DNA from 3 places in the Nitratireductor thuwali genome. Region 1 is predicted to be linked to each of the others. Evidence: predicted binding sites of a transcription regulator. Region 1 holds the regulator's gene; each other region holds the start of a gene.
What was found. Region 1 encodes LexA, which represses DNA repair genes until DNA is damaged. Its sites were predicted from a motif close to TGTTCNNNNTGTGTTCNG; they were not measured.
Positions count from the first base shown of each region.

Region 2: NTH_RS01080 (single-stranded DNA-binding protein) is a predicted target of LexA. The motif match lies at 1,547-1,564, and genes of this name have one in related genera.
Region 3: NTH_RS10410 (YifB family Mg chelatase-like AAA ATPase) is a predicted target of LexA. The motif match lies at 7,074-7,091, and genes of this name have one in related genera.

Region 1 covers NZ_CP030941.1:4,024,303-4,034,018, reverse strand. Annotated here, with positions in the region: gene NTH_RS19550 (SurA N-terminal domain-containing protein) at 1-634, shown strand, start outside; gene trpD (anthranilate phosphoribosyltransferase) at 642-1,658, shown strand; gene trpC (indole-3-glycerol phosphate synthase TrpC) at 1,668-2,483, shown strand; gene moaC (cyclic pyranopterin monophosphate synthase MoaC) at 2,483-2,998, shown strand; gene glp (gephyrin-like molybdotransferase Glp) at 2,979-4,181, shown strand; gene lexA (transcriptional repressor LexA) at 4,271-4,987, shown strand; gene NTH_RS19520 (ComEC/Rec2 family competence protein) at 4,981-7,311, opposite strand; gene gltX (glutamate--tRNA ligase) at 7,425-8,852, shown strand; gene gltA (citrate synthase) at 9,014-9,716, shown strand, end outside.
Region 2 covers NZ_CP030941.1:221,130-230,845, reverse strand. Annotated here, with positions in the region: gene uvrA (excinuclease ABC subunit UvrA) at 1-770, opposite strand, end outside; gene NTH_RS01080 (single-stranded DNA-binding protein) at 1,724-2,218, shown strand; gene NTH_RS01075 (GyrI-like domain-containing protein) at 2,267-2,746, shown strand; gene NTH_RS01070 (MarC family protein) at 2,880-3,515, opposite strand; gene gyrA (DNA gyrase subunit A) at 3,870-6,665, shown strand; gene NTH_RS01060 (hypothetical protein) at 6,699-6,833, opposite strand; gene NTH_RS01055 (LysE family translocator) at 7,064-7,678, shown strand; gene coaD (pantetheine-phosphate adenylyltransferase) at 7,726-8,226, shown strand; gene NTH_RS01045 (peptidylprolyl isomerase) at 8,251-8,835, shown strand; gene NTH_RS01040 (peptidylprolyl isomerase) at 8,858-9,334, shown strand; gene queA (tRNA preQ1(34) S-adenosylmethionine ribosyltransferase-isomerase QueA) at 9,632-9,716, shown strand, end outside.
Region 3 covers NZ_CP030941.1:2,150,198-2,159,913, reverse strand. Annotated here, with positions in the region: gene NTH_RS10445 (leucyl aminopeptidase family protein) at 1-811, opposite strand, end outside; gene NTH_RS10440 (tetratricopeptide repeat protein) at 918-1,739, shown strand; gene NTH_RS10435 (molybdopterin-synthase adenylyltransferase MoeB) at 1,818-2,576, shown strand; gene NTH_RS10430 (SMP-30/gluconolactonase/LRE family protein) at 2,697-3,575, opposite strand; gene NTH_RS10425 (SDR family NAD(P)-dependent oxidoreductase) at 3,572-4,336, opposite strand; gene NTH_RS10420 (putative bifunctional diguanylate cyclase/phosphodiesterase) at 4,505-5,857, opposite strand; gene gshB (glutathione synthase) at 6,046-6,993, shown strand; gene NTH_RS10410 (YifB family Mg chelatase-like AAA ATPase) at 7,201-8,733, shown strand; gene NTH_RS10405 (transglutaminase-like cysteine peptidase) at 9,045-9,656, opposite strand.

The DNA of each region.
Region 1 (9,716 bases):
TACCGGCCAGAATCCCGACGGCGAGATCATCCGCGACTTGCCCGCTTCGAGCGACCTCATTTCGGCGGCCTTCGACACCGAGGAAGGCGTCGAGAACCCGCCGCTCAATCTGGGATCCAACGGTTTCCTGTTCTACGAGGTCGCCGATGTCGTTCCGGCCCGCGACCGTTCGCTGGACGAGGTGCGCGAGAAGGTCGTGGCCGACTGGAAGGATGAGCGGGCCCGCGAAAAGCTGACGGCACGCGCCCGCGAACTCCAGGAAGAGGTGCAGGCGGGAAAGTCGCTGGATGAGATCGCTTCCGAGCTCGGCCTGCAGAAGGAGGTCCGGCGCGGGCTCAAACGCCAGGCGAACGATGCGACCATCGGACGGGACGGCGTGGCCGCCGTCTTCTCGGTCGCTCAGGGCGAAACGGGCATCTTCGACAATCCTGCCGGCGACGGTCAGTTCCTGTTCAAGGTAACGGAGGTCTTTGCGCCCGCCACCGCGTCGGCGGATGCTTTGCCGGACGATCTGGCGCGATCCGTGCAGCAGAACCTGTCCAACGATCTGGTCAACCAACTCGTCACCCGCCTTCAGGCCGAACATGGCGTGACGGTGAACCAGGGCGCCATCCAGCAAGCGCTCAGCTTCTGATCGTCCGATGGCGGATCTGAAAGCACATATCGCGACCGTTGCCGCCGGCAGGTCGCTGAGCTTCGAGGAAGCGCGGGATGCGTTCGACATCATCATGTCGGGCGAAGCCACGCCGAGCCAGATCGGCGGCTTCCTCATGGCGCTGAGGGTGCGCGGCGAGACCGTGGACGAAATAAGCGGCGCCGTAGAGACAATGCGGGCGAAGATGCTGCCGGTCGATGCGCCGGAAGGCGCCGTCGACATCGTCGGCACCGGGGGCGACTCCTCGGGGACCTACAACGTGTCGACCTGCGCCGCCTTCATCGTGGCCGGCGCGGGCGTTCCCGTGGCCAAGCACGGCAATCGTGCGCTTTCCTCGCGTTCGGGCGCGGCCGACAGTCTGGCTGCCCTCGGGGTCAATATCGAGATCGGGCCCGAGGCGATCTCCGCCTGCGTGCGCGAGGCCGGCCTCGGCTTCATGTTCGCGCCGGCCCACCATTCGGCCATGCGCCATGTCGGCCCGATGCGGGTGGAGCTGGGCACGCGAACGATCTTCAATCTGCTCGGCCCGCTTTCCAATCCGGCCAGCGTCAAGCGCCAGCTCGTCGGCGTGTTCGCCGAAGAGTGGGTCGAGCCGCTGGCCCATGTGCTCAAGCAGCAGGGCGCCGAAAGAGCGTGGGTGGTGCACGGCGACGGCCTCGACGAGATGTCGACCACGGGCACGACCCAGATTGCCGCCCTCGAGGACGGTCTCGTGCGCTGCTTCGAACTGACGCCGGAGGAAGCGGGGCTTGCGCGCGTCTCGATCGACGAGATCAGGGGCGGCGATGCACAGCACAACGCCCGGGCGCTGCGGGCCGTGCTGGAAGGCGCGCAGAACGCCTACCGCGACATCGCTGTTCTCAACGCCGGCGGCGCCCTGGTGGTGGCCGGCAAGGCGGGCAGCATCACGGAAGGTGTGCAACTGGCCGCCCGGTCGATCGACAGCGGCTCGGCGCTGGCAAGGCTGGAAAAGCTGGTCGAAATCTCCAACCGGCGGGCGTAAGGTAGGGCCATGGTCGATATTCTGCGCAAGATCGAGGCCTATAAGCGCGGCGAGATCGCCGCGGCCAAGGCGGCGGTGCCGGAGAACGAGATCAAGGCGCGCGCACGCGATGCCGCCCCTGCGCGCGGCTTCTTCGAAGCCCTGCGGACCCGGCGCGCGGCCGGCGGTCTCGCGCTGATCGCCGAGGTCAAGAAGGCCAGCCCCTCAAAGGGGCTCATCCGGGCCGATTTCGATCCGCCCGCCCTGGCCAGGGCCTATGAGGCGGGCGGCGCGGCCTGTCTTTCGATCCTTACGGACGCACCTTCCTTTCAGGGCGCGCCAGAATTCCTGACCGCCGCACGCGCGGCCTGCGGCCTGCCGGTGCTGCGCAAGGACTTCATGTTCGAGCCTTACCAGGTCTACGAGGCCCGCTCCTGGGGCGCCGACGCAATTCTTGTCATCATGGCGAGCGTTGCCGACGACGAGGCGAAGGCACTTGAGGAGACCGCTTTCGCGCTTGGCATGGATGTCCTGATCGAGGTTCACGACGAACCGGAGCTCGAGCGCGCGCTTCGCCTGGATTCGCCGCTGATCGGCATCAACAACCGCAACCTGCGGACCTTTGAGACCGCGCTTGAAACTTCCGAGCGCCTTGCACCCATGGTCCCGGACGACCGCCTGATCGTCGGCGAAAGCGGCATCTTCACCCATGAGGATTGCCTGCGGCTTCTTAAGGCCGGCATCGGAACCTTCCTCGTCGGCGAAAGCCTCATGCGCCACAACGACGTCGCCGCCGCCACGCGGGCGCTTCTGGGCCGCGAGACGGGCACGCAGGCTGCCGAATAATGGCAGGCGAGAGTGAAAGGCTTACGCATCTGGGAACCGGCGGCGAAGCCCGCATGGTCGACGTCGGCGCGAAGGCGGAGACCGTACGCGTAGCCGTTGCCGAAGGCGCGGTGTCGATGAGCCCGGCGACGCTGGAAGCCATCCTGGTGGGCAACGCCAAGAAGGGCGACGTGATCGCCACAGCCCGCATCGCCGGCATCATGGCCGCCAAGAAGACCCACGAGCTGATCCCCCTGTGCCACCCGCTGGCGCTCAACCAGGTCGTGGTCGACATCGTTCCGGACGAGGCGCTGCCCGGGCTGCGCGTTACCGCCACCGTGCGCGTAAGCGGAAAGACGGGCGTGGAAATGGAGGCGCTGACGGCGGTCTCCATAGCCTGCCTGACCATCTACGACATGGCCAAGGCGCTCGACAAATCCATGGAAATCACCGATGTGCGGCTGGTCAGCAAGACCGGCGGAAAATCCGGGGAATGGCGGCGGGAGCAAGGGTCCGATGGCGCTCCTGCCGGTTGACGAGGCGCTCGACCGCATGCTCGACGGCGTGCGCGCGCTGGACAGCGAGGACGTGCCGATAGCGGCCGCCGCCGGGCGGGTCCTGGCTTCGGCGCTGAGCGCGCGGCGCACCCAGCCTCCCTTCGATGCCTCCGCCATGGACGGCTATGCGGTGCGTGCTGCCGACCTGGCAAACCCACCGGCCCGCCTGCGCCTGATCGGAGCTTCCGCCGCCGGCAAGCGCTATGCGGGCAGGCTCGGTCCCGGCGAGGCGGTGCGCATCTTTACCGGGGCGCCGATGCCGCAGGGCGCCGATGCAATCCTCATCCAGGAGAACGCCGAGGCCGACGGCGATGTCGTTGAGGCACGGGAGAGCGTGGAGCCCGGCCGCCATATCCGGCGCGCCGGGCTTGATTTCGAGCAAGGCGACGTTCTCCTCGATGCCGGCCGCGTCCTCGATCCCGCCGCCCTCTCGCTGGCCGGAGCCGCAGGTTATGGCCGCCTGCCGGTCGTGCGCCGTCCGCGGATCGCCATCGTCGCCACGGGCGACGAACTCGTGCCGCCGGGAACCGAGCCCGGCCCCGACCAGATCGTGGCATCCAACAATCTGTCCGTGGCGGCGCTCGCGCGTGCGGACGGCGCCGAAATCGTTGATCTTGGCATCGTCGGCGACGATCGCGCCGCCATCGCCGGCGCCATACGGGCCGCGCTGGGCGAGGCGGCCGACATCATCGTCACGCTCGGCGGCGCCTCGGTGGGAGAGCACGATCTGGTGCGCGAGGTGCTTGTCGGCGAAGGCATGGAGCTCGCCTTCTGGAAGATCGCGATGCGACCTGGAAAGCCGCTGATGTTCGGCCGGTTCGGCGGAACGCGGGTTCTGGGACTGCCCGGCAATCCGGTCTCGACCTTCGTGTGTTCGCATCTGTTCCTGAGGCCGCTGGTCGCCCGGTTTTCCGGCCGCACCTATCTGCCCGAACTGCGCTCGGCCATTCTTGCCCAACCGATGAAGGCCAACGACCATCGCCAGGACTACGTGCGCGCCTCGGTCATTTCCGGGCAGGACGGGCTGATGGCCTCGCCCTTCGATGTGCAGGATTCGTCGATGCTGTCGACCCTGGCCGCCTCCAACGCCCTTATCATCCGCGAACCCGGCGCCCCGGCGAGCGCGGCCGGAGAGCGCTGCCGCGTGCTGATGCTGCGATAATCCTGCCTGTATTTTGGGTATTGCGGAACACAAATGGAACAGATACGGTCTGTTCTGGTTTTGTTTTTCTGATTCCCGAGGTTGGAACAATGCTGACGCGCAAACAGCACGAGTTGCTGCTCTTCATTCACGAGCGGTTGAAGGAGACCGGCATTCCGCCCTCCTTCGACGAGATGAAGGAGGCGCTGGATCTTGCTTCCAAATCGGGCATCCACCGCCTGATCACGGCGCTGGAGGAGCGCGGCTTCATCCGCCGCCTGCCGAACCGCGCCCGGGCGCTGGAGGTGCTGCGCCTTCCCGATTCCATCGCTCCGGGACTCAACGCCCAGCGCAGGTTCTCGCCCAGCGTGATCCAGGGCAGCCTTGGCAGGCCCGCCGCATCTTCGCGGCCGAAGCCCTCGGCGAGCAATGACGACGACGTCAGTGTAATCTCCGTGCCTGTCATGGGCCGGATCGCCGCCGGCGTGCCTATCGAGGCCATTCAGCACCAGACGCATTCCATCGGCGTCCCGCCGGACATGTTGACGGGCGGCGAACACTACGCGCTCGAGGTCAAAGGCGACTCGATGATCGAGGCCGGCATTTTCGACGGCGACACGGTGATCATCCGCGAGACGCAGACGGCCAATCCGGGCGAAATCGTCGTCGCCTTGGTCGACGAGGAGGAGGCGACCCTCAAGCGCTTCCGCCGCAAGGGCGCCTCGATCGCGCTGGAGGCGGCCAACCCCGCCTATGAGACGCGCATCTTCGGTCCCGACCGGGTAAAGGTTCAGGGCAAGCTTATCGGGCTGATCCGGCGCTACTGATCCTGGCCTGTCTTGCGCCGGTAAGGCGGAAGGCCGCGGGCGGCGCGCCAATATTGCCGCTGCGTGTGCCAGGGCCGATAGGGCTGGCTGATCGCCTGGGCGAATTCGGTCCTCGCTTCGCCGGGACCCGCCAGCCAGACCGCCGCACTTCCCCTGAGCGCGAGGTCGCGCTTGGTGAAGACGAGTGCCTTGCTCCCGGAGCACAGATTTGAAGCCGTTGCGTCGTCGACGACGATTAGGGATGCTGTTTCACAGACTGGCTTTGCCGCTGCGGCATTCTCGGCGTGGGCAATAAGATGCCCAGCCGGGTTATCTATAAGACAGAGCCCGTTGACGCAGGAAAACTGGCGGGATTTCATCTCGGGCGCAGCGGTCTTGCCGGCAACCAGCGGCTTGACCACCATCTTGGCATTCAGGGCACGGGTCCAATCGTCCATCGTGAAACCGTTGGGCCGGGCGCGGTTGACCGCCAGGCCGCCATCGGCCGTCCTCACCCCCATCAGCCGGCCATCCTCGCTTATCAGCACGGCGGGCAGCTCGCGCGCGACAAGAAGCCCGAAGCCGACGACCGCCAGCGGCGCGGCCAGCAGCCTTGCGCGCGTGGTCGACAGGACGGCCACGACGAAGGCCACCGTCAGCAGCAGAAACGCCGGAAGCGGCATCAGGCCGACGGCATCGATGGGGGATCTGTCGGATATCCATTCGGCGATGGCGATGACCGCCGCTATGGCGCGTCCCATGATCGACAGGAAGAACCCGTCGAGGCCGAAGGGCATCGCGAAGATCGCAAGAACCGCCGCGGGCATCGCCACAAGCGAGACAAGCGGCATGGCGGCCAGATTGGCCGGCAGTGCCAGCGGCGAAGCGCGCTGGAAATGCCACGCGCCGAACAGCGTCGTCGCCAATCCCGCGATCACGGACGTCGCTGCGAGCCCTGCGGCGAAAACGAGCACTGTGCGCAACAGGTTGCGCGCCAGGCCTGCTGGCGGCACGCGGCCGCGTTCCCGCCGGCCCATGCGCCAGTCGGTCCAGCCGGCATAGGCGGCAATGAGCGCCGCTGTGGCGGCGAACGACATCTGGAAGCTCGGACCGACCACCTCGTGCGGCGAGATGATGATGATGATCAGCGCGGCGATGGCCAGATTGCGCATGGTAATGGCGGCGCGATCGAACAGCAGCGCCGCCAGCATCACCGCGAGCATGATGTAGCTGCGCTGGGCGGCCACTGCCGAGCCCGAGAAGAACAGATAGAGCGTGCAGAATGCGAGCGCCGCGCCGGCGGCGTATTTCTTCACCGGCACGCGTTGCGCAAATTGCGGGAAGAGGGCCGCGCCCGCCCGCGCCATTGCCATCACGGTAGCGGCCACCAGAGCCATATGGAGCCCGGATATCGCCAGGATGTGGGCAAGACCGGAGCGCCGCAGCCATTCGTTTATAGGCTCCGGTATGCCGGCGCGCATACCGACGATCATGGCGGCTGCCACCTGCCCTTCGGCGCCGGGAACCGCATGCCTGATACGTGCCGCGAGCCCTTCCCGCGCCGCCTGCAGCCAGCGCGCCGGCCCCGCGGTCACGCCGTCATCCGCCGCCACCGCCGCCCGCTCGGGGTTGGACAGGAAGAAGCCGACCGCTCCTATCCCGTTGAAATAGCTTGAGAAGGAAAAGTCATAGGCGCCGGGGCGGACCGGCCCGGAAGGGCTCATCAGGCTGGCAAGCCCGGTGATGCCGTCGCCGGCGGCAAGGCCCTCCGGCACCGCGCGGGCGCTTAGCCGCACGCGGGCGGGCGGATAGCGCAGTCGGGGCCGCTCGGTCGCCACAATGTCGATCGTCAGCCGCAGGCGCCCGCTTGCCTGGTGCTCCAGGCTCACCAGCCGCCCGGTGATCCTGGTGGTCACGTCCGATCCCATCATCGGCGTCGAAGAGCGCCAGGTTTCGAGCTTGCCCAGCAAGGCGCCGGCCAGGATCAGCAGGACCGCGCCGCTGATGAACGGCAGGATGCGACGATCGCGGGAAAGGAACGTGACGGCCAGAAGCAGGCATAACGAGAGCACCAGCGGCAGTGCTTCAGGCTCCCACGGCAGCGCGAAATAGGCCGCCACGCCCGCGCCCAGAAGAACGGGCAGGCACAGGAACGTCCCGCCGCGCGCCGCGTCCCGCGAGATCGCGGTGGGAACCCCCCGCCAGAAGGCAATGAAGGCCGGCAGCTGTGGCCGCTGTTCGGGCATGTCTGCCGGCACGGGCGCCGGCGGCGCGAGCGGACGCGCGGTTCCCGGCAGGAACAATCCGCGCTCGCTGTCCGCCGCTGCCGCCTTGTCGTCCGCCACGCCCGAACACCCCGCAGGCTTGCACCCCAAGCGGCCTATGCTACATGACGGGCAGCCGATTTCCAGCCGCGACGGCCACAGCCGCGCCGCAACCCGAACATTCAGGAACCAGCATGTCCCGTCCCGTCATCACCCGCTTCGCCCCCTCGCCCACCGGCTATCTCCACATCGGCGGCGCGCGCACGGCGCTCTTCAACTGGCTCTACGCCAGACATACCGGCGGCAAGATGCTCCTGCGCATAGAGGACACCGACCGGCAGCGCTCGACGGAGGCCGCCACGGCGGCGATACTCGACGGTCTGTCATGGCTGGGCCTGCTGTGGGATGGGGAGCCCGTCTCGCAGTTCGAGCGCGGCGACCGCCATCGCGAGGTGGCCCTCGAACTTCTGGAGAAGGGCGAGGCCTATTACTGCTACGCCTCGCAGGCCGAGCTGGAGGCCATGCGCGAAAAGGCGCGCGCGGAGGGCCGCCCGCCCCGCTATGACGGCACATGGCGCGATCAGGCGCCCTCGGAAGCGCCGCAGGACGTCAAGCCGGTCATCCGCATCAAGGCGCCGCGCGAGGGCGACACCGTCATCCACGACAAGGTGCAGGGCGAGGTACGCTTTCCCAACAAGGACCTGGACGACTTCATCATCCTGCGTTCCGACGGCTCGCCCACCTATATGCACGCCGTGGTCGTCGACGATCACGACATGGGCGTCACCCACATCATCCGCGGCGACGATCATCTGACCAACGCCGCACGCCAGGCCCTCATCTACAAGGCCATGGGCTGGGACGTCCCCGTCATGGCGCATATCCCCCTCATTCACGGCCCCGATGGCGCCAAGCTATCAAAGCGCCACGGCGCGCTGGGCGTCGAAGCCTACAGGGCCATGGGCTACCTGCCGGAGGCCCTGCGCAACTATCTCGTGCGGCTCGGCTGGAGCCATGGCGACGACGAGATCATCTCGACGGCGCAGATGATTGAGTGGTTCGAGATCGAGGACGTCAACAAGGGCGCGGCGCGCTTCGACTTCCAGAAGCTCGAGGCGGTCAACGGCCATCATATGCGTCATACGCCGGACGACGAGCTGTTCGAAATCCTGATGGAGACGCTGCCCCATCTGACAGACGGGAACATCATCCTGGCGAAACTGGACGAGCGGAGAAAGGCACAGCTCCGAGCGGCGCTGCCGGGCTTGAAGGAGCGGGCGAAGACACTGGTGGAACTTGTTGACGGCGCCGGATTTCTGTTTGCCGAGCGCCCGCTCTCGTTCGACGAGAAGGCCGGCGCCCTCCTCGATGACGACGCGCGTGCCATGCTGGCGCAGCTCGCCGATGAATTGGCCGCGCTGTCCTCATGGTCGGCGGCCGATTGCGAGGCCGCGGTGCGGGCCTTTGCCGACAGAACAGGGCTCAAGCTGGGCAAGGTCGCGCAGCCGCTGCGTGCGTCGCTGACCGGCCGCACCACCTCGCCCGGCATATTCGACGTCTTGGAGGTGCTCGGGCGGGACGAATCGCTGGCTCGGATAAGGGACCAGGCAAAGCCGGCATGAGGGTTTGGCGCGAAAATTCCGTCGCTGCAGTGCAGCATTGACGGTTTGTCAAGCTTGGCAGCGATTGGTAAATGCGATAGCTAATGCCCACGTCGGACGAGCCGCCTCCCCCGTGCGGTGAAGAATTCTGCCCGAGTTTCAAGACATGAGAGGTGTTTGCGATGACCAAAACCAATGCAAAGCTGGAACTCGGAGGAGAAAGCAGGGAATATGACGTTCTGCACGGCACGGTCGGGCCGGATGTCATCAACATCTCGTCGCTCTACAAGGACACCGGGATGTTCACCTACGATCCCGGCTATACGTCGACGGCGAGCTGCGAATCCAAGATCACCTATATTGACGGCGATGAAGGCATTCTGCTTCACCGCGGTTATCCGATTGAGCAACTGGCCGAGCACGGCGATTTTCTGGAAGTCTGCTATCTGCTTCTTTACGGCGAACTGCCGACCAAGACCCAGAAGGATGATTTCGACTATCGCGTGACGCACCACACGATGGTGCACGAGCAGATGAACCGCTTCTTCACCGGTTTCCGCCGCGATGCGCATCCCATGGCCGTGATGTGCGGCGTGGTCGGCGCCATGTCGGCCTTCTATCACGATTCCACCGACATCTCCGATCCCCATCAGCGCATGGTGGCTAGCCTGCGGATGATCGCCAAGATGCCGACGATCGCGGCGATGGCCTACAAGTACCACGTCGGCCAGCCCTTCGTTTATCCGCGCAACGAATTGAGCTACGCGGCCAATTTCCTGCATATGTGCTTTGCGGTGCCGTGCGAGGAGTACAAGGTCAATCCGGTGCTGGCGCGCGCCATGGAGCGCATCTTCATCCTGCATGCCGACCACGAGCAGAATGCCT
Region 2 (9,716 bases), 3.8 Mb from region 1:
TTGTTGGCGGAACCGCCTTCCGCCGTTTCGTGCTCGGGAAGGGGCCTGTCGGCAAATTCGGCCACGGCCAGGCCCTCCGAAAGCGCCAGGCAGGTCTCCAGCGAATCGGCCAGACGCGTGGCCATGTCCGGGCGCACGACGATGCGGTCGACCACCACATCGATGTCGTGCTTGTATTTCTTGTCGAGGGCGGGAGCGTCGCCGATCTCGTAGAAGGCGCCGTCGATCTTGACGCGCTGGAAGCCCTTCTTCTGCAGTTCGGCCAGTTCCTTGCGGTACTCGCCCTTACGCCCGCGCACGATGGGCGACAGGATGTAGAGGCGCGTGCCTTCCTCAAGCGCCAGCACGCGGTCGACCATCTGGCTGATCGTCTGGCTCTCGATGGGAAGGCCCGTGGCCGGCGAGTAGGGCACGCCGACGCGGGCGAACAGCAGGCGCATATAGTCGTAGATTTCGGTGACCGTGCCGACGGTGGAGCGCGGGTTCTTCGACGTCGTCTTCTGCTCGATGGAGATCGCCGGCGAGAGCCCGTCGATCTGGTCGACATCCGGCTTCTGCATCATCTCCAGGAACTGCCGGGCATAGGCCGACAGGCTTTCCACATAGCGGCGCTGGCCCTCGGCGTAGATGGTGTCGAAGGCGAGCGACGACTTGCCGGAGCCGGACAGGCCGGTCATGACGATCAGCTTCTCGCGGGGGAGGTCGAGATCGACATTCTTGAGATTGTGTTCGCGGGCGCCGCGAATGGAAATGGATTTGTGGTCGGGCATGCCCCGTCGCCGCCTTGTCTTGCTCTGTGCCAGTGTCCGGCGCGGGCCGGCTCGGCTACATGTAGGAAACCACGCGACATTGTCGATGGCGCAGCCGCATCCGCGCAAGGTCCGTTTTATGCTTTTGGGCCGCGCCTGCAAGCGAAAAAGAACAAAGGCCGAACGGTCTCCTGACAATTCGAGCTCCAGCCCGGCGCTTCGATCACTTTTGATGAACGGCCAGGCCCACATCTTGACGGCCGGATCGAGACTGCGCACATTAGCTGCGCATCGGGAGAAACAGGTAGAATCCCCAGGGATCGCCAATGTCTCTTCGGTGCAACGCGCAAGGAAACCAGGAGGGAGACATGAATCCACCTGACTGTTCCACGGGCTCCAGGCTCTAGCTGGAGCCACGGCTGCGCGCCGGAGGAACCCCTTGCCGGCTTAGGCGGCAGGGAATGCGGCTGAGGCAAATCGGCCGGACCGGCAGTTCCCCGAGAGTTGCCGGCATCTTCCAGGCGAGCGGCTGCCACATGAAAATCCAACCTGAACGAACCGGGCCTTCGGGTCCCGGAGAATGCCGGTAAAACGCTCCCGGCACGGGTAAAGTCCCAGGAAGGCCCTGCGCGCCCCGGACAGATGGCGGCAGGGCCTGATTCATGTCTGCCCGGAGCTTCCGGCTCTGCCCGGAGCTCCCGGAATGGGCTTGAGCCTCATTCTCCATCCGGCCTGCGGAGCGGGACGCTTGTCTGGCGAAAGGCGGCTGCCGGGTTGCGCGAGGCGCATCCGTAGTGTAGAACATAGAGAGAACAAATGAGCTGTGGACTATGACGTGCCGTGCAAGGTGAGGTGGCGCGCCCACCCGCACCATAGGCTATTGTCAACGAAGCCAAGATGTGGCGGACGGCCGGGAAGCCGGCTCCGCGGCCATTGATGTGCGTTTTTCAATTTCGGACGAGTGGAGTGATCCCATGGCGGGCAGTGTGAACAAGGTAATTCTGGTTGGGAATCTGGGCGCAGATCCTGAAATCCGCCGGCTGAATTCCGGCGACCCGGTAGCCAACCTGCGCATCGCCACGTCCGAGACATGGCGCGACCGCCAGTCGGGAGAGCGCCGCGAGCGCACCGAGTGGCACAATGTGGTCATCTTCAACGACAACTTGGCCAAGGTGGCCGAACAGTATCTGAAGAAGGGTGCGAAGGTTTACATCGAGGGCCAGCTGCAGACCCGCAAATGGACCGATCAGCAGGGACAGGACCGTTATACGACGGAAATCGTGCTGCAGAAGTTCCGCGGCGAATTACAGATGCTGGACACGCGCAGCCAGGGCGGCGAAAGCCAGGGCAATTATGGCGGCCAGGTCGGCCAAGGCGCCGGGCGCGGCTCCGATTTCGGCCAGTCGAGCCCGACGGACAATGCCGGCGGCGGCTATTCCCGCGACATGGACGACGAAATCCCCTTTTGATCGCCCTGAACTGTGCGGCCGCGGGCCGTGGAGACGGATCGGCATTCGATGGGAAGCGATGGAGAGTTCGAGCTGGTCTGGCGCGAGCCGCAGAGGCTTGCCGGCAAGATCTGGCAGGGCAGCTATCGGGACGCCGCAGAGGGCCGGGTTAAGCCCGTAATCGGCGAGATGGCGCAGCTTCTGCACCGGCTTGACCCCGGCCGGAAGCGCGGCGGCGTGATCGGCATCTCATGGAACGACATCGAAGGCGGCTTCCGCTACCTTGCGGCCTTGCCGCCGGCGCTGGCGGATGCCGCGACCGGCGACGGGATCGAGCATGTCGAATTGCCGCAGACGCGGCTCGCGACGGCCTGGCATGGTGCGGCCGACGGCGACGTTTTTGCCCATTACGAGCGCATGTTCGCCTGGATCGAGGCTCAGGGCCTAAGGAGGGTGAACGTGCCCTTCCACCATCGCGAGGAGTATTCGGCCGGCATCGATCTCGATGCGCCGCCGGAACTGCAGCTGATGGCGCCGGTCGCCGGCTGAGGCGGCTGCCGTATTGCGATGCTCCATGTTTGAGCATGATCCCGGAAAGTGGACACCGGTTTTTGGAAAAGATCATGCTCCGCCAAGAGGACAGGCGAGGCTCCGGCAGCCGGTTTTTCTCCGGCACCCAAGGTCAGCCGGCGATGCCGAACAGGTGCTTGACGCCGTCGGAGACGAACTGGACGGCGAGCGCGGCGAGCATCACGCCCAGGAGGCGCGTCAGGATGGAGCGGCCGGTCTCGCCCAGGAAGCCGTCGATGCGCTCGGCCAGTACGAAGACGATATAGGTCAGCGCGATCACCGAAGCGATGATCAGGGCAAGGGCGGCGCGGTCCGCCGGTCCGGCGAAACTTCCCGACAGCAGCACCGAAGCCGAGATGGCGCCGGGGCCGGCGATGAGGGGTATGGCGAGCGGGAAGGCGGCTATGTTGCGGATCATGTCGCGTGTAACGGCGCGTTCCGCGCTCTTTTCGTGGCGCTCCTGCCTGCGCTCGAAGATCATCTCGAAGGCGATCCAGAACAGAAGCAGGCCGCCGGCGACCCGGAAGGCCGGAAGCGTGATGCCGAAGACCTTGAGGATGGCTTCGCCGGCAAGGGCGAACACCAGCAGAATGGTGAGACCGATAAGGCTCGCCCGGACGGCGACCTGATTGCGCTCAGAGCGGTTCATACCCGCCGTCAGCGCCAGGAAAAGCGGGGCGAGGCCGGGCGGATCGACGGTGACGAGCAGTGTCACGAAGGCGTTGAGCAATGTATCGAAAGCCGGCATCGGCGTCTCCTTCCGCCCGTTACTGCTATAGCATTTTGCGGCCGGGTGGAATCTCCCGGCATCCGCATGAACGTGGCGAAACAGGAAGATGTAGAGGCCTTTGCCGGTCCTGGCGGGCGAACGGCGCTCGATCACGGCGGATGGGCGCCTGCAATCTTCCGGCGCCGAAACGGCCGCTGCCGGACGCGAAATCGGCCGGTGCGGCGAAACGCCTGTGCCGCGAATCGCCCTGCGGCACTATCTATTTGAAAAAGCTTCTGAAAATCCTCGTGAATAATAGCCTGTCCGGTTGGAGTCGCCGGCTCCGTTCCTATATAAGGATAAAGTGATTCTGTTAGCTGAATGTGACCCATCTTGACTGACCAGACGACGCCGAGCGGGCCGATCGGTCCCGACGACATCGAGCCGATCTCCATCGTGGAGGAAATGCAGCGTTCCTATCTCGATTACGCGATGAGCGTGATCGTTAGCCGGGCGCTGCCGGACGTGCGCGACGGGCTGAAACCCGTGCATCGCCGCATTCTCTATGCCTCCCACGAGAGCGGTTATCATTGGAACCGCAAATATGTGAAGTCGGCGCGTCCCGTCGCCGACGTCATGGGTAAGTACCATCCCCATGGCGACGCCTCGATCTATGACGCGCTGGTGCGCATGGACCAGGACTGGTCGATGCGCGTGCCGCTGATCGACGGGCAGGGCAATTTCGGCTCCATCGACGGCGATCCGCCGGCGGCCATGCGCTACACCGAGTCGCGGCTGTCGAAGGTGGCGCACGAGCTTCTGGAGGACATCGACAAGGAAACGGTCGATTTCCAGGATACCTATGACGGCTCCGGGCGGGAGCCCAAGGTTTTGCCGGCGCGCTTTCCCAACCTTCTCGTCAACGGCTCCGGCGGCATCGCCGTCGGCATGGCGACCAACATCCCGCCGCACAACCTGTCCGAAGTGATCGACGCCTGCGTCGCGCTGATCGACAATCCCGCCATCTCCCTGCAGCAGCTCATGGAAATGATACCGGGGCCGGATTTCCCGACCGGCGGCATCATCCTCGGCCGCTCAGGCATCCGCAGCGCCTATGAGACGGGGCGCGGCTCCGTCATGATGCGCGGCAAGGTCAATGTCGAGAATGTGCGCGGAGAGCGCGAGGCGATCATCATCACCGAGGTGCCTTTCCAGGTCAACAAGGCCTCGATGATCGAAAAGATGGCCGAACTGGTGCGCGACAAGCGCATCGAGGGCATCTCCGACATCCGCGACGAAAGCGACCGTCAGGGCTACCGCGTGGTGATCGAGCTCAAGCGCGACGCCATGGCGGACGTGGTGCTGAACCAGCTTTACCGGTATACGCCGCTGCAGACGTCCTTCGGCTGCAATATGGTGGCGCTGAACGGCGGCAAGCCGGAACAGCTCACGCTGACCGACATGCTGAAGGCGTTCGTTCATTTCCGCGAGGTCGTGGTCAGCCGGCGCACGAAATACCTGCTGCGCAAGGTGCGCGAGCGGGCCCATGTGCTGGTCGGCCTTGCCATCGCTGTCGCCAATATCGACGAGGTGATCAAGCTGATCCGGCAGGCGCCCGATCCGCAGACCGCCCGCGAGCAACTCATGGAGCGGCGCTGGCCGGCGCATGATGTGGAGGCGCTGATCCTTCTGATCGACGACCCGCGCCACAAGGTCAATGACGACGGGACGTATAATCTTTCCGAGGAGCAGGCCCGCGCGATCCTCGACCTGCGCCTGCAAAGGCTGACAGCGCTCGGCCGCGACGAGATTGCCGACGAATTGAACAAGATCGGCGCCGAGATCAGCGACTTCCTCGACATCCTGTCCTCGCGCGCGCGCATCCAGCAGATCATCAAGGACGAGCTTATCGCGGTCCGCGACGAGTTCGGCACGCCGCGCCGCACCGAGATTGTCGAGGGCGGTCCGGACATGGACGACGAGGACCTGATCCAGCGCGAGGACATGGTCGTCACCGTCACCCACAAGGGCTATATCAAGCGGGTGCCGCTTTCGATCTACCGGGCGCAGGCGCGCGGCGGCAAGGGCCGCTCGGGCATGTCAACCAAGGACGAGGATTTCGTCACGCGGCTGTTCGTTGCCAACACGCACACGCCGATCCTGTTCTTCTCCTCGCGCGGCATCGTCTACAAGGAAAAGGTCTGGCGGCTGCCGGTCGGCTCGCCGCAGTCGGTGGGCAAGTTCCTGCGCAACATGCTGCCGCTGCAGGATGGCGAGCGCATCACCTCGATCATGCCGCTGCCGGAGGACGAGGAAAGCTGGGGCGATCTCGACGTTATGTTCGCCACCACGCGCGGCACGGTGCGCCGCAACAAGCTTTCCGACTTCGTCCAGGTCAACCGCAACGGCAAGATCGCCATGAAGCTGGAGGACGATGCCGACGAGATCCTCGGCGTCTTCACCTGCACCGAGGGCGACGACGTGCTTCTGACGGCCGCCTCCGGCCAGTGCATCCGCTTTCCCGTCAGCGACGTGCGGGTGTTCGCCGGGCGCAGCTCCATCGGCGTGCGCGGCATCAACCTTGCCGATGGCGACACCGTCATCTCGATGGCGATCCTGGAACATGTGGAAGCAACGCCGGCCGAGCGCGCGGCCTATCTCAAGCAGGCAGCGGCCGAGCGGCGGCTCGCCAATGGCGAGGAGGAGGAGATCGCGCTCACCAACGAGGATGTCGGCGAGGAAACGGATCTGTCGCCCGAACGCTATGAGGAACTGAAGGCCCACGAGCAATACGTGCTGACCGTCAGCGAGTTCGGCTACGGCAAGCGCTCGTCTTCCTACGACTTCCGCGTCATCGGGCGCGGCGGCAAGGGGATTCGGGCGACGGACGTGTCCAAAAGGGACGAGATCGGCCAGCTGATCGCCGCATTCCCCGTGGCCAACGAGGACCAGATCATGCTGGTTTCAAATGCCGGGCAGGTGATCCGCGTGCCGGTGAACGGCATCCGCATCGCCAGCCGCGCCACAAAGGGCGTCACCATCTTCAACACCGCCAAGGGCGAGAGAGTGGTTTCGGTGGAGCGGATCTCCGAGCCGCAGGGCGAGGAGGAAGTGGCGGCCGAGGCCGAGGGCGTCATCGAGCCCGGGGCGGAACCGCCGGCCGATGGCACGCCGCCGTCCGAAACCTGAGCCGCAAAGACAAGGCGCCGCGGCGCCTTGTCTTTATCGGCGGTAGGGAGGGCGCCTGTCGGCGATGCGTTGCTCGAGCCTGACGCGCTGTGCTTCCTGGTGAAGACCGAAGGCGGTGGCGATCAACATGGCCAAGGTCATCGCGGCTGCTAGCGTAAAAATCATCATGGTCGTGTCTCCTTGCACCAGTAACGGCGTATCCGGGGTTTTGGTTTCACCATTTCTGTGTGTCGCTGGTGCCATTTTTGGTTCAAACCGATGCTGAATGAGCCGTTCATGCGCGGTTCATCGGCTGGCGGTGGAGCCTGCCGCGGCGGCACGAAAACCTTGCCGCATGACTTGCGCGGCTCGGGCGGTTGTGGCTTCGTGTGCTCCGGCCGAACGTGGAGATCGAAGCCATGCCGGAAACCGCCGCGCTATTTTCCTATATTGCCGCCTGCATCCTGATCGTCGTCGTGCCGGGCCCCTCGGTCACGGTGATCGTCGCCAATTCCATGCGCCACGGGGCGCGCGCCGGGCTCTTGAACGTGGCCGGCACGCAGCTTGGCCTTGCCTTGATGATCGGCGTTCTTGCCTGCGGGCTTTCGGCGGTGGTCAGCGCCATGGCCAGCGTCTTCGACATATTGCGGCTTTTGGGCGCGGCCTATCTGGTGTGGCTGGGCATCCGCATGTGGCGCTCGGACGGCTCCCTCGGCACGGGCGAAAGCACGCCTGCGGCGGGCAACTCCTTCGTCCTGCAGGGGTTTGTCGTCATATGGTCCAATCCCAAGGCTTTGCTCTTCTTCGGCGCGTTCATTCCGCAATTCATCGACCCGGCAGGCGGCGCTGTTGCACAGACGGTTTTCCTGGGGGCGATATTCATGGCGGTGGCAACGGTGTTCGATTCGCTCTACGCCTTCGCCGCCGGCGGCGCCGGGGCCAGGCTGACGCGGGCGCGCGTGCGGCTGGCCGAGCGCATTTCCGGGACGTTTCTCATAGGCGGCGGGCTCTGGCTCGCCTTTGCGCGCCGGTAGCGTGTTGCGAATTGCGTTGAGCGGCGCGGCCAAGTAAAAGCGCTGGCATGATCACGCGCACCGCTTTTTACGCCGGCTCCTTCGATCCCCTGACAAACGGCCATCTGGACGTGCTCAAGGGGGCGATGACGATTGCCGATACGATCGTTGTCGGCATCGGGCTTCATCCCGGCAAGAAGCCGCTTTTCGACTATGATGAAAGGGTCATGCTGATCGAACGGTCGGCGGTGGACGAGCTCGGCGCGGATGCCGACCGCATCAAGGTGGCGGCCTTCGACAATCTCGTCATCGACGCCGCCCGCACCCATGGCGCCTCGATCATGATTCGGGGCCTGCGCGACGGCACCGATCTCGACTACGAGATGCAGATGGCGGGCATGAACGAGACCATGGCGCCGGACCTGCAGACCGTTTTTTTGCCGGCAAGCCCGTCGGTCCGCACCATTACGGCCACACTTGTGCGCCAGATCGCGTCCATGGGCGGCGATATAACGCCATTCGTGCCGGCCGTCGTTGCCGGCGCGCTCAAAGCCAAATTCGCCGGCTGATCGAAAGCATTCGGGAGATCTTCAATGCAGTTCACGAAATTCATTGCGCCGTTGTGCGTCGCGGCGGGCCTGTTCGCCTCGGCTTTCGCGGCAGGGGCGGCCGAGCCGGAAAACACGCTCATCCTGGAGCTGAAGGACGGCGAGGTGCAGATCGCGCTGCGGCCCGGCCTTGCGCCCAAGCATGTCGAGCAGATCAAGAAGCTGGCGCGCGCCGGCGAATATGACAATGTCGCCTTTCACCGGGTGATCGACGGCTTCATGGCGCAGACCGGCGACGTCCAGTTCGGCGACATGGAGGACGGCTATGTGGCCGCCCGCGCCGGCACCGGCGGCTCCGACCTGCCCAATGTGCCCGCCGAGTTTTCCGACGTGCCGTTCGAGCGCGGCACGGTGGGCATGGCGCGGGCTCAGGATCCCAATTCGGCCAATTCCCAGTTCTTCATCATGTTTGCCGAAGGCCCGTTCCTCAACGGACAGTATACGGTCGTCGGGCAGGTGGAGAGCGGCATGGAACATGTCGACAACATCAAGAAGGGCGATCAGGCCAATAACGGCTCGGTCGACAACCCGGACCGCATCGTCAGCGCAAAAATCGCCGCCGACCAATAAGACCAATCAGAAAGGACGCGTCATGGCCGAGATCAAGGATCCCGAAAACACCATCATCATGGAAACGACGAAGGGGAAGGTGGTCATCCAGCTTCTGCCGGATGTCGCGCCGGGCCATGTGGCCCGCATCAAGGAACTGTCGCGCGACGGCTTCTACGACGGCATCGTCTTCCACCGGGTGATCGATGGCTTCATGGCACAGACGGGCGATCCGACGGGCACCGGCACGGGCGGCTCGGACAAGCCGGACCTGAAGGCCGAGTTCTCCAACACGCAGCATCAGCGTGGCACCTGCTCAATGGCGCGCTCGCAGAACCCGAACTCGGCGAATTCGCAGTTCTTCATCTGCTTCGACCGCGCCCCCTGGCTCGACCGCCAGTATTCGGCCTGGGGCCAGGTGATCGAGGGCATGGACAATATCGACCAGATCAAGCGCGGCGAGCCGGTGCAGAATCCCGATTCCATCGTTTCGATGCGGGTCGCGGCGGACGTGGCCTGAGGCACCCAACCGTCCTCATTCCGGAGGCCCGAGAGCCTACAGCATCGGCCCGAAAATCGGAATCGATTTTCGAAAAGCACGATGTGTAGATTCAGGAGGTTAGAGCGTCCTTTGTGCGTCCGAATGGACGCACGGCGCTCTAACCGGCACCGGTTGAAGGATCATCGTGGAGCGCGGCCATTTCAGCACCGGCCCCGCCTTCTGTGGGGCCGGCCGCGCTTCTCAATCGGCCCGGCTCCCGCTACGCTCGGCCGGCACGACGGCCAAGGTGCCGATTTTCGTTCCTGAGCTGCCAATATGCGTGTTGATCAATTCGATTTCGATCTGCCCGAAGACCGGATCGCGCTGCGGCCGGCCAGCCCGCGCGATTCCGCGCGCCTGC
Region 3 (9,716 bases), 1.9 Mb from region 1:
GGACACGCAGCCTGACCGGCAGGCGCGCGGCCATGATCATCCGGGCGAGGCCCAGAACGTTTGCGGCCCCGCCCATGTCCTTCTTCATGAGCAGCATGCCGCTGGCCGGCTTGATGTCGAGCCCGCCTGTGTCGAAGCAAACGCCCTTGCCTACCAGCGTCACCTTCGGCGCGCCTTCCTGGCCCCATTGGAGGTCGATCAGACGGGGAGCCTGTTCGGCCGCCCGTCCGACCGCGTGGATCATGGGAAGATTATTGGCCAACAGTTCGTCGCCGCGCACGGCGCTGACCTTGGCGTTGAATGCCTGGCCAAGCCGGTGAGCCGCTTCTTCCAATGCGTCCGGCCCCATGTCGTTGGCCGGCGTGTTGATGAGGTCGCGCGCAAGGAACACGCCTTCAGCAAGACGCACCGCCGCCTCGACATCGGCGCCTTCGGGCGCGGCAAAGCGCACGTCGCGTGTCGGTTTCTTGCCATAGCGGGTGAAGGCGTAGCTGCCGAGCACAAGCGCCAGGGCTGCCAGGTTCGGGTCTTCCGGTGCAGTGGCGAAATGCCACGCGCCTTCCGGCAGCAGCCGCGCCAGACGGCCCAGCGCCAGCGGGGCTGGGGCCTTGCCCAGGCCGAAGAAGACGCCGGCCAGCGCTCCGTCGTCATCCGGAAAGGCGAGCAGTTCGCCGCTTCCACCGGAAAAGCCGTTTGCCTGTGCCCATGCGAGGGCAGCCTCGCCGGCGCCACTTTGCTCCAGCTTTTCGTCCGCGACCAGGTAGACGGGGCGCGAATGCGCTTCTCTGGCGCTTGCGAGAGTCAGAGGCATGAGACGGCGTCCTTGAACTGTGGCAGCGAGGCCCGTGATTAACATTCCATTAGGGTTAACGGAATACTTATGCGTGTGAATGGTTCAGTTCAGGAGGGCCGGCGGGATGGCTACAAGGGCTTTGGGGGCAAGCGCCAGGCGCATGGCGACAGTGGCGGCGACGCTCATAGTGGCGTTCAGCGTCGCCGGGTGCGCGGCCAGCCGCAAGGTCAGCCAGATAACCACCGGCTCGATCGGGCGCATGGCCGAGCGGCCGATCGATTCCATGTCCGCATCCGAACTCCAGCAAGCTGCATCCAGCCTCGGCAAGCGCTATGCGCAGAACCCGAAGGATAAGCCGGTCGCCCTGCGTTATGCCTCGATCCTCCAGATGAGCGGCCACACCGATCAGTCGCTTGCCGTCATGCGCAAGCTGGCGATCGATTATTCCAAGGATCGCGACGTGCTGGCCGCCTACGGAAAGGCGCTTGCCGCGGCCGGCGAGCTGGAGCCGGCCCTCGACGCGGTTCGCCGCGCCCAGACGCCGGAATACCCGGATTGGCGGTTGCTGTCGGCCGAAGGGGCGATTCTCGACCAGCTCGGGCAGGCTGCGGCCGCGCGCGACCTCTATCAGCGCGCTCTCGGCATGAAGCCCGACGAACCCTCGATCCTGTCGAATATGGGCATGTCCTACCTGCTGGAAGGCGACCTTCAGACCGCAGAGAAATACATGAGCCAGGCTGCCGCAGCCCCCGGTGCCGACAGCCGGGTGCGCCAAAACCTGGCCCTGGTGATCGGGCTGCAAGGCCGCTTCTCCGACGCCGAAAAGATCGCGCGCCAGGAACTTTCGCCCGACCAGGCCGAAGCCAATGTAGCCTATCTGCGCTCCATGCTCGCCCAGAACAATTCGTGGGCCCAGATCGCCAGCGAAGACGAGAAGCGAAACTAGCCCCTTCCGCCGGTTTGGTTCACAGTCTGGATCAGAACCGGTTCCCCTTTCTTGCGAAATTGCCCTATTGTGCCCACCATGACCGATCGAACCAGGCTGAGCGACGAAGAGCTGGAGCGCTACGCCAGGCACATCGTGCTGCCGGAGATCGGCGGCGCCGGACAGCAGAAGCTGAAGCGAGCGCGCGTCCTGGTGCTGGGCGCCGGCGGGCTTGGCGCCCCGGTGCTGCAGTATCTTGCCGCCGCCGGCGTGGGCACATTGGGTATCGTCGACCACGACACAGTGTCGCTTTCCAACCTCCAGCGCCAGGTCATCCACAGCGCCGAGACCATAGGCACGCTCAAGACGCGCAGTGCGCGCGAGGCCATCGGCCGCCTGAACCCGCATGTGAATGTCGAAGGGCATGAACTGCGTCTGGATGCCGGCAACGCCGAAGCGCTGGTCGCGCAGTATGACCTGGCGATCGACGGCTCCGACAATTTCGAGGCGCGCTATGCGCTGGCCGACGCCTGCGCGGCGACAGAAAAGCCGCTCGTGACTGCCGCTGTGGGCCGATTCGACGGCACCATCACCGTGCTTAAGCCTTTTGCCCTCGACAAGGACGGCGCCCGCCTGCCTTCCTTCCGCGATCTCTTCCCCGAAGCCCCTCCAGCGGGCCTGGTGCCATCTTGCGCGGAGGCAGGCATCGTCGGAGCGCTCACTGGCGTCATGGGCGCGCTAGAGGCCATGGAGGCGATCAAGCTGATCACCGGCACCGGTGACCCGTTGCTCGGCCGTCTCCTCATCTACGATGCGCTGTCGGCACGTTTCGAAACGATCCGCTACCGCCCCCACTGACCGGCGGGCGTCACTCCAGTTTGCTCCCGGCGGCTTCACAGAAGCGCCGATATGACCCAACCGATTGTTTTTAATAAGTTCCCGGACAGAAGGCCGGCTTCCACTTTGCCTGGAATCGTTTCATAGAACGACGGGCGGGTCGAAGCGGCCATTGAACGACCGCTCAAGCACGAAGGTCCGGCCGGCATCGGAGTCGGCCTCGCGCGCTTGGCCGCTCAAACCCGCATGGGCACTGGTCACAGCCATGCGGCTGGCATCATGGCCGATGAAAACCGGGCACGTCACCTGGCTTGCGGGCATGTCGATGCTGCGGATGAACTCGCCCGACGAGGACCAGGCATCGATGCGCCCGCCACCCCACCGGGCGTTCCAGAGCGTGCCTTCCGCATCGACCACCGAACCGTCGATGCCTCCTGCCATTTCATTGCCTTCGATCGTGAGGATCGGGTCGTCGACCGGCAGGCCGAGTTCCGGGTCGCAGGCGACGCGGTAGAGGCGGTTCTCGCGGGTGTCGGCAAAGAAGGCGATCGCGCCGTCCGGCGAAAAGCAGATCGAGTTGGGAATTGTAATGCGCGGGTAGAGACAGCGCAATTCCCCCTTGTAGAACCAGTAGATAGCGCCGGCCCCCTCTTCCGCCGCCTTTCCCATCGTGCCTAGCCATAGCGCGCCACAAGGATGCACCCGTGCATCGTTGGAGCGCATGTTCGGCCGGTCGGTTTCCACTTCCTGAAGCATCGTCAGATCGCCGGTGTTGCGGTCGCGCAACTGGAGGCCCGTCTCGGTCACCAGGAGCTGGCGGGCGTGGTCGACCATGGCGAGCGCGCTGGCCATGACCGGCAGATCATGCTGGAGAGCCTCACCCGTGGCCAGCGGCAACTCGATCATTTTCCGGCCCAGAATGTCGAACCAGAAAAGCGTGTCGGCCGCAGGATCGTAAGCGGGTCCTTCGCCAAGCTCGCAGGCGATACCGCAAAGGACGGAAACGCCGGTGCTGCTCATTGGATGCCTCCATCGACGATCATGGTCTGCGCCGTCATGCCGGCGGATGCCCCGGATGCCAGGAACAGGCAGGGTCCCACCATGTCCTCAGGTTGCAGGAGCCGCTTGAGGCATTGCTGTTCCAAAGTATCCTGCAAACCCTCGTCCGTCACCCATAGCTGCTTCTGACGCTCCGTCATCACCCAGCCGGGCGCAATGGCGTTGACACGTATGCCGTACGGGCCCAACGCGCCGGCGAGGCCCTTGGTGAGCCCGACCACGCCCCCCTTGGCCGCCGTATAGACGGGCAGGGTTCCAAGGTTCATCATGTAGGAGGTGGAGGTGAAATTGACGATCGAGCCGCGACCCGCCTTCTTCATGTCAGGCGTTACCGCCTGGATTGCGAAGAACTGATGGCGGAGATTGATCGCCTGGTTCCTGTCCCAGTATTCGGGCGTGACGTCCTCGATCTCATGCCGATCGTCCCACGCGGCATTGTTGACGAGCACGGAGATGGGGCCGTGGCTTTCCACGGCCCGGGCGATGGACGAACGCAACGCTTCCACGTCGCGCAGGTCTGCGTGCAGGAACAGCGGGACGTTGTCATGGGCCGCACCTAACCGGCCGACCAGGCTCTGGCCGGCATCCGCGTCGATGTCGATGAACGCCGTCCTTGCCCCCTGGGCGACGAAGCCCTCGGTCAGCGCGGCGCCGATGCCGGAGCCTCCGCCGGTAATGAGCACCGATGCGCCCTCAAGATCTGCAAAACGGCCGTTTGTCATCTGCGGCAACTCCCCGAATAAAAAATATTATTGCTGCGCCGGCCGGCGGCAAGGCCCCGATATCTAGCGCAACGGGCGGACCCGGAAAGCCGGTTCGTTGGCCCGTCCGTATCCAGATACAGTCAAGAGTGGTGTTGATCCAGGGCATTCCGCCGCAGCAGATCGCCTCTACCCGGCCACCTTGCGCAACTGCGCGCCGGGGCGCGATCGCAGAAAACCCAATGTCGCCTCGGCGTCCTTGGGTCTGCCAAAAAGATAACCCTGCCCGCCAGTGCAGCCGAACTGGATCAGCCTTTCGGCCTGCGCTTCCTCCTCGATGCCTTCGGCAACGACGTCCATGCCGAGCCCTTCGCACATGGCGAGGATGGCGCGAATGATGTGCTCGGAAGGCCGGTCGTTGAGAATGGAGGAGACGAAGGCGCGGTCGATCTTGAGCTTATCGAACTTGAAGTCGCGCAGGCGGCCCAGACTTGATTGGCCGGTACCGAAATCGTCCAAGGAGATGCGGATGCCCATGCGCCGCAGGTCTTCGACGATCTTCTCCGCCGATGCCGGATCGGACATCAGGCCGGTTTCGGTGATTTCGATTTCCAGCCGGCGCGGGTTGAAGCCCGTGCGCTCCAGTATCGCCAGTATCTGCAGGCCGGTATTGTGGTCCACCAGTTGCGAGGGCGACAGATTGAACGACAGGAACAGTTGCTCCGGCCAGTCGCGTGCCGCCTCGGTCGCCTTGCGCAAGAGAAGTTGCGAGAGCGGGCCTATGATGCCGCGCTCTTCGGCGATCGGAATGAAGGTCGCCGGCGAGATGGAGCCGAGATCGTGGTCCGTCCAGCGAGCCAGCGTTTCAAAGCCGACCGTGCGGCGGGTTTCGAGGTCGACGATGGGCTGGAAATGAGCCTCCACATCGCCGGCCGCGACAGCCCGCCTCAGTGCCTGTTCGATGCGGGTCACGCGCTTGGCGGCCTCTTCCATCTCGCGGGTGTAGACGACCACGACACCGCGGCCGGAGCGCTTTGCCTGGTAAAGAGCCGTCTCGGCCTTTGACAGGAGAAGGTCTGTGGTCTCCTCCTCCGTGTAGAAGAGCGAGCAGCCGGCCGAAGCAGAAAGGCGTGCGGTGCGGTGGCCAACGTCGTAGGGCGCCGAGAGGATCTCGATCAGCATCTTCGCGCGATCGGCGGCCGCCTCCTCGCTGAAGACCATGGGATAAAGAAAGGCGAACTCGTCGGCACCGATGCGGGTCACCGTCGAATGCTCGTCCATCGCGGCGCGCAGGCGCATGGCCACCTGCTGCAGTATCTCGTCGCCTGCCGTGCGCCCAAACAGATCGTTGATGGGCTTGAAGCCATCGAGATCCAGCACACCGATGGCAAACGGTGCCGGGTCGTCGGCGCGATCGGCAATCAGGCGATTGACCTTGTCGAAAAAGCGATGCGTGTTGCCGAGCCCCGTCAAGGGATCCGTCAGGCTCGTCTCCTCGCCCGAAAGGCCTGCCGTCAACCCGTGTGCCAGCGGGGTCTTCATGTTATTTCCCTGTGATTTCAAGGCCGTTTGGGGCGGAGGATGAAGATCAAACGTTTACGAAGCGTATCGAAGATAACATTTTCGTGTGCACAACGCCGCCGGCCCCGAGAATGATGCCCGCTTGACAGCCGGACGGGCCCGGCGTCATCTGCCGGCCTTTCCTGAACGCGCATGGAGAACCTCCACCGATGCCGCTGAAAACCGCCTTTCAGATGGACCATATCTCAAGTGTTTCGATCGCCGGCGATACGAGCTTCGCGCTGGCGCTGGAGGCGCAGAAGCGCGGGCACCAGCTTTTCCACTACACGCCGGACCGGCTCTCGCAGGTGGGCGACAAGGCGTTTGCAATGCTGGAGCCGCTTCAGGTGCGCGACGAAGCCGGCAACCATTTCACGCTGGGCAAGGCCGTGCGCACCGACCTGTCCGAGATGGATGTGGTGTTGCTCCGTCAGGACCCGCCCTTCGACATGCACTACATCACGACAACACATATCCTGGACCGCGTTCATCCCGGAACCCTCGTGGTCAACGACCCAGCATGGGTACGCAACAGCCCGGAGAAGATCTTCGTCACCGAGTTCTGCGACCTGATGCCGGATACGCTGATCACCCGTGATCCGAGAGAAGTTGACACCTTCCGCAAAGAGCACGGCGACATCATCGTAAAGCCGCTCTACGGGAATGGCGGCGCCGGCATCTTTCATCTTCAGGAAGCGGACCGCAACCTGGCGGCCCTGCTTGAACTGTTCATCCAGACCTTCCGGGAACCGTTCATCGTGCAGCGCTACCTGAAAGAAGTGCGCGACGGCGACAAGCGCATCCTGCTCATCGAGGGCGAGCCGGTGGGAGCCATCAATCGGGTGCCGGCGGAACATGATTCGCGCTCCAACATGCATGTGGGCGGACGGGCGGAACCGGCCGACATCACGGCGCGCGAGCGCGAGATATGCGCGCGCATCGGCCCCGCGCTGCGCGAGCGCGGCTTCGTGCTTGTCGGCATCGACGTCATCGGCGGCTACCTCACGGAAATCAACGTGACCTCGCCCACGGGCGTGCGCGAGGTGCAAAGGTTCGGCGGCGCCGACGTGGCGGCGCTCTTTTGGGACGCGGTGGAGACGCGGCGCGGCGCGGTGTAGACACGAACCAGACGCAGCCGGGGCCGGATGTTCCGCGCCTGCAACCTGTCGCAACCGTTCTGCAACCCGGCCATGCAACTTGTTCCCTGAATGTTCTTGCCACGTCCTGCAATCTGTGCTTGTGTTTGGGAACTGGCACGCGCCGCCGCTCCGGGCCCGGCGCGGAAGAGCCGGCACGGCAAGCTGCGGGGCAGGGGGTGGCGGATTATGGTTTCGCGCGTGCGGACGATTGCGTTCCAGGGGATCGAGGCGGTGCCCGTCGATGTCCAGGTGATGGTGGCGCCCGGCAAAATGGGCATGCATATCGTGGGCCTGGGCGACAAGGCGGTGGCGGAAAGCCGCGAACGAGTGCAGGCGGCGCTCCATGCCTCCGGACTTTCGATGCCGCCCAAGAAGGTGACGGTCAATCTGGCGCCAGCCGATCTGCCCAAGGAAGGAAGCCATTATGATCTTCCTATCGCGCTTGGGCTGATGGCTGCGCTCGGGGCAGTGCCCGGCGATGCCTTGAGCGGCTATGTCGTATTGGGCGAACTGGGGCTCGACGGCACAGTCGCCCGCGTGGCCGGGGTCCTGCCTGCCGCGATCGGCGCAAACGCGATGGGGCGGGGGCTGATCTGCCCGCATGATTGCGGTCCGGAGGCGGCGTGGGCCGGCGCGGATATCGACATTCTGGCGCCGCGCAGCCTGATCGCGCTCGCCAATCACTTTCGCGGCACCCAGGTCATGGGCCGCCCCGAAACCGCCATGCAGCCCGCGTTGGGCGATCTGCCGGATCTGGCCGACATAAAGGGCCAGGAAAGCGCCAAACGCGCGCTCGAGGTCGCCGCCGCCGGTGGCCACAACCTGCTGATGATCGGGCCGCCGGGCGCGGGCAAATCGATGCTTGCGCAAAGGCTGCCGTCGATCCTGCCGCCGCTTTCGCCCAGGGAACTCCTCGAGGTTTCCATGGTCTCATCCATCGCCGGCGAACTTGCGGACGGGCGGCTTTCCGATCGCAGGCCATTTCGGGCTCCGCACCACTCGGCTTCCATGGCAGCGATGGTGGGCGGGGGGCTGCGGGCAAGACCGGGCGAAGCATCGCTGTCCCACCACGGCGTTCTGTTTCTCGACGAGTTGCCGGAGTTCGCACCGCAGGTGCTGGATTCCCTGCGGCAGCCGCTGGAAAGCGGCGAATGCGTGATCGCCCGCGCCAACCATCGGGTCAGCTATCCGGCGCAAATACAGCTCGTGGCTGCGATGAACCCCTGCCGCTGCGGCATGGCCGGGGAAGCGGGACATAGCTGTGCACGCGGTCCACGCTGCCAGGCCGACTACCAGGCGCGTATCTCTGGGCCACTGCTTGACCGGATCGACCTGCGCATCGAAGTGCCGGCGGTCAGCGCCGGAGACCTGATCCGCCGCGAAAAGGCGGAAGACAGTGCGACGGTGGCGTTGCGTGTGGCGGCGGCGCGCGATGCGCAGCGGGAGCGCTTCACCGCACTGGGCCTGCCAGCCTGGACGACAAATGCGCGCTGCTCAGCGGCCATGATCGAGGACATCGCAAAACCGGATCCCGCCGGCGCGGCGCTCTTGAGCGAAGCCAGCGAGAAACTGGCCCTTTCCGCCCGTGCATACCACCGCATCCTGAAGGTTGCGCGAACGCTGGCTGATCTCGAAGGCGCCGAGCACGTCGGCCGAATTCATCTGGCCGAGGCCATTTCTTATCGTGTGGCCGGGCAGCGGCTGGCAAATGCGGCGTGAGGCGCATTAAGGGCCGCCTGCCGTCCGGGGCGGCGCTGGAGGGAGTGATGGATCGGCAGGGCAGCTTTGCAGCCGTCTTTGCCCAGCCCGCGGCAGAACGCCTTTCCTGATCCCATGGAGCTATTTCGGGAAGTTGAATCGGTTTTCCGGAAGTGCATGAAATCAGGTCGTCAGAGCGTTGTGCGTCCATTCGAGCGCTACACAAGGACGCTCTACGCATCGTTTCGCGAAATGGCATCTTCCGCATATGCGGAAACAGAAGAAGGCAGTCCTTCGTTCGCAAGTCAGATGCACGGCCTTCTGGAGCCGGATTACTGCTGCACTGCGCCCACAAGAAGGTTGTTCTCGCCGCGCAATGTGACCCAGCGGCCGGTGTGGTTGCTCGCCTGGCGCTTCAGGTAGCGGTAGCTGGTGTGGCTCCACAGCTTCACATCGTTGTTCAGATTATCGAGGATATAGTCGCCTTCATCGGTCCGCACTGTCAGGACGGCATGGCCTTCGCCATCCCGTTTGCGCACGACGGTGATGAGAAGGTTCGCAAGGGATATGCCTGTGGCGCTGAGGCGCCGGCGCTTCTCGAGAACGAAGTCTTCGCAGTCGCCAATGCCTTTGGCGGGATAGGTCCAGAGCTCGTTGACGCCGTAGATGTCGACGTCGTTCAGTGGCTTGACCGATCCGTTGACCGACCGGTTGACGGAAGCAAGGCGCCGCATCAAACCGCTACTCATATGCTCAGGCCCGTTGTCAGTCGGGCGCTGAGCGCACTCCCGCGGCCATTTTTTGCAGAATTCATAATGCCCGATGGGCTGGGAGGTGTAGCCGCCCGTCGCCATCAATCCCGTTGCGCCCGCTTGGCCCGCTGCCATGCCAATGGCAACAAACAGCCCCATTGCGGTCCCGCGAACCGCCCGCCCAGCAGCCATTGCGCCGCTCCCACTTTATTTATTTTCATTAATGTGATGTTAACGGAGCAAGCCTGGGGG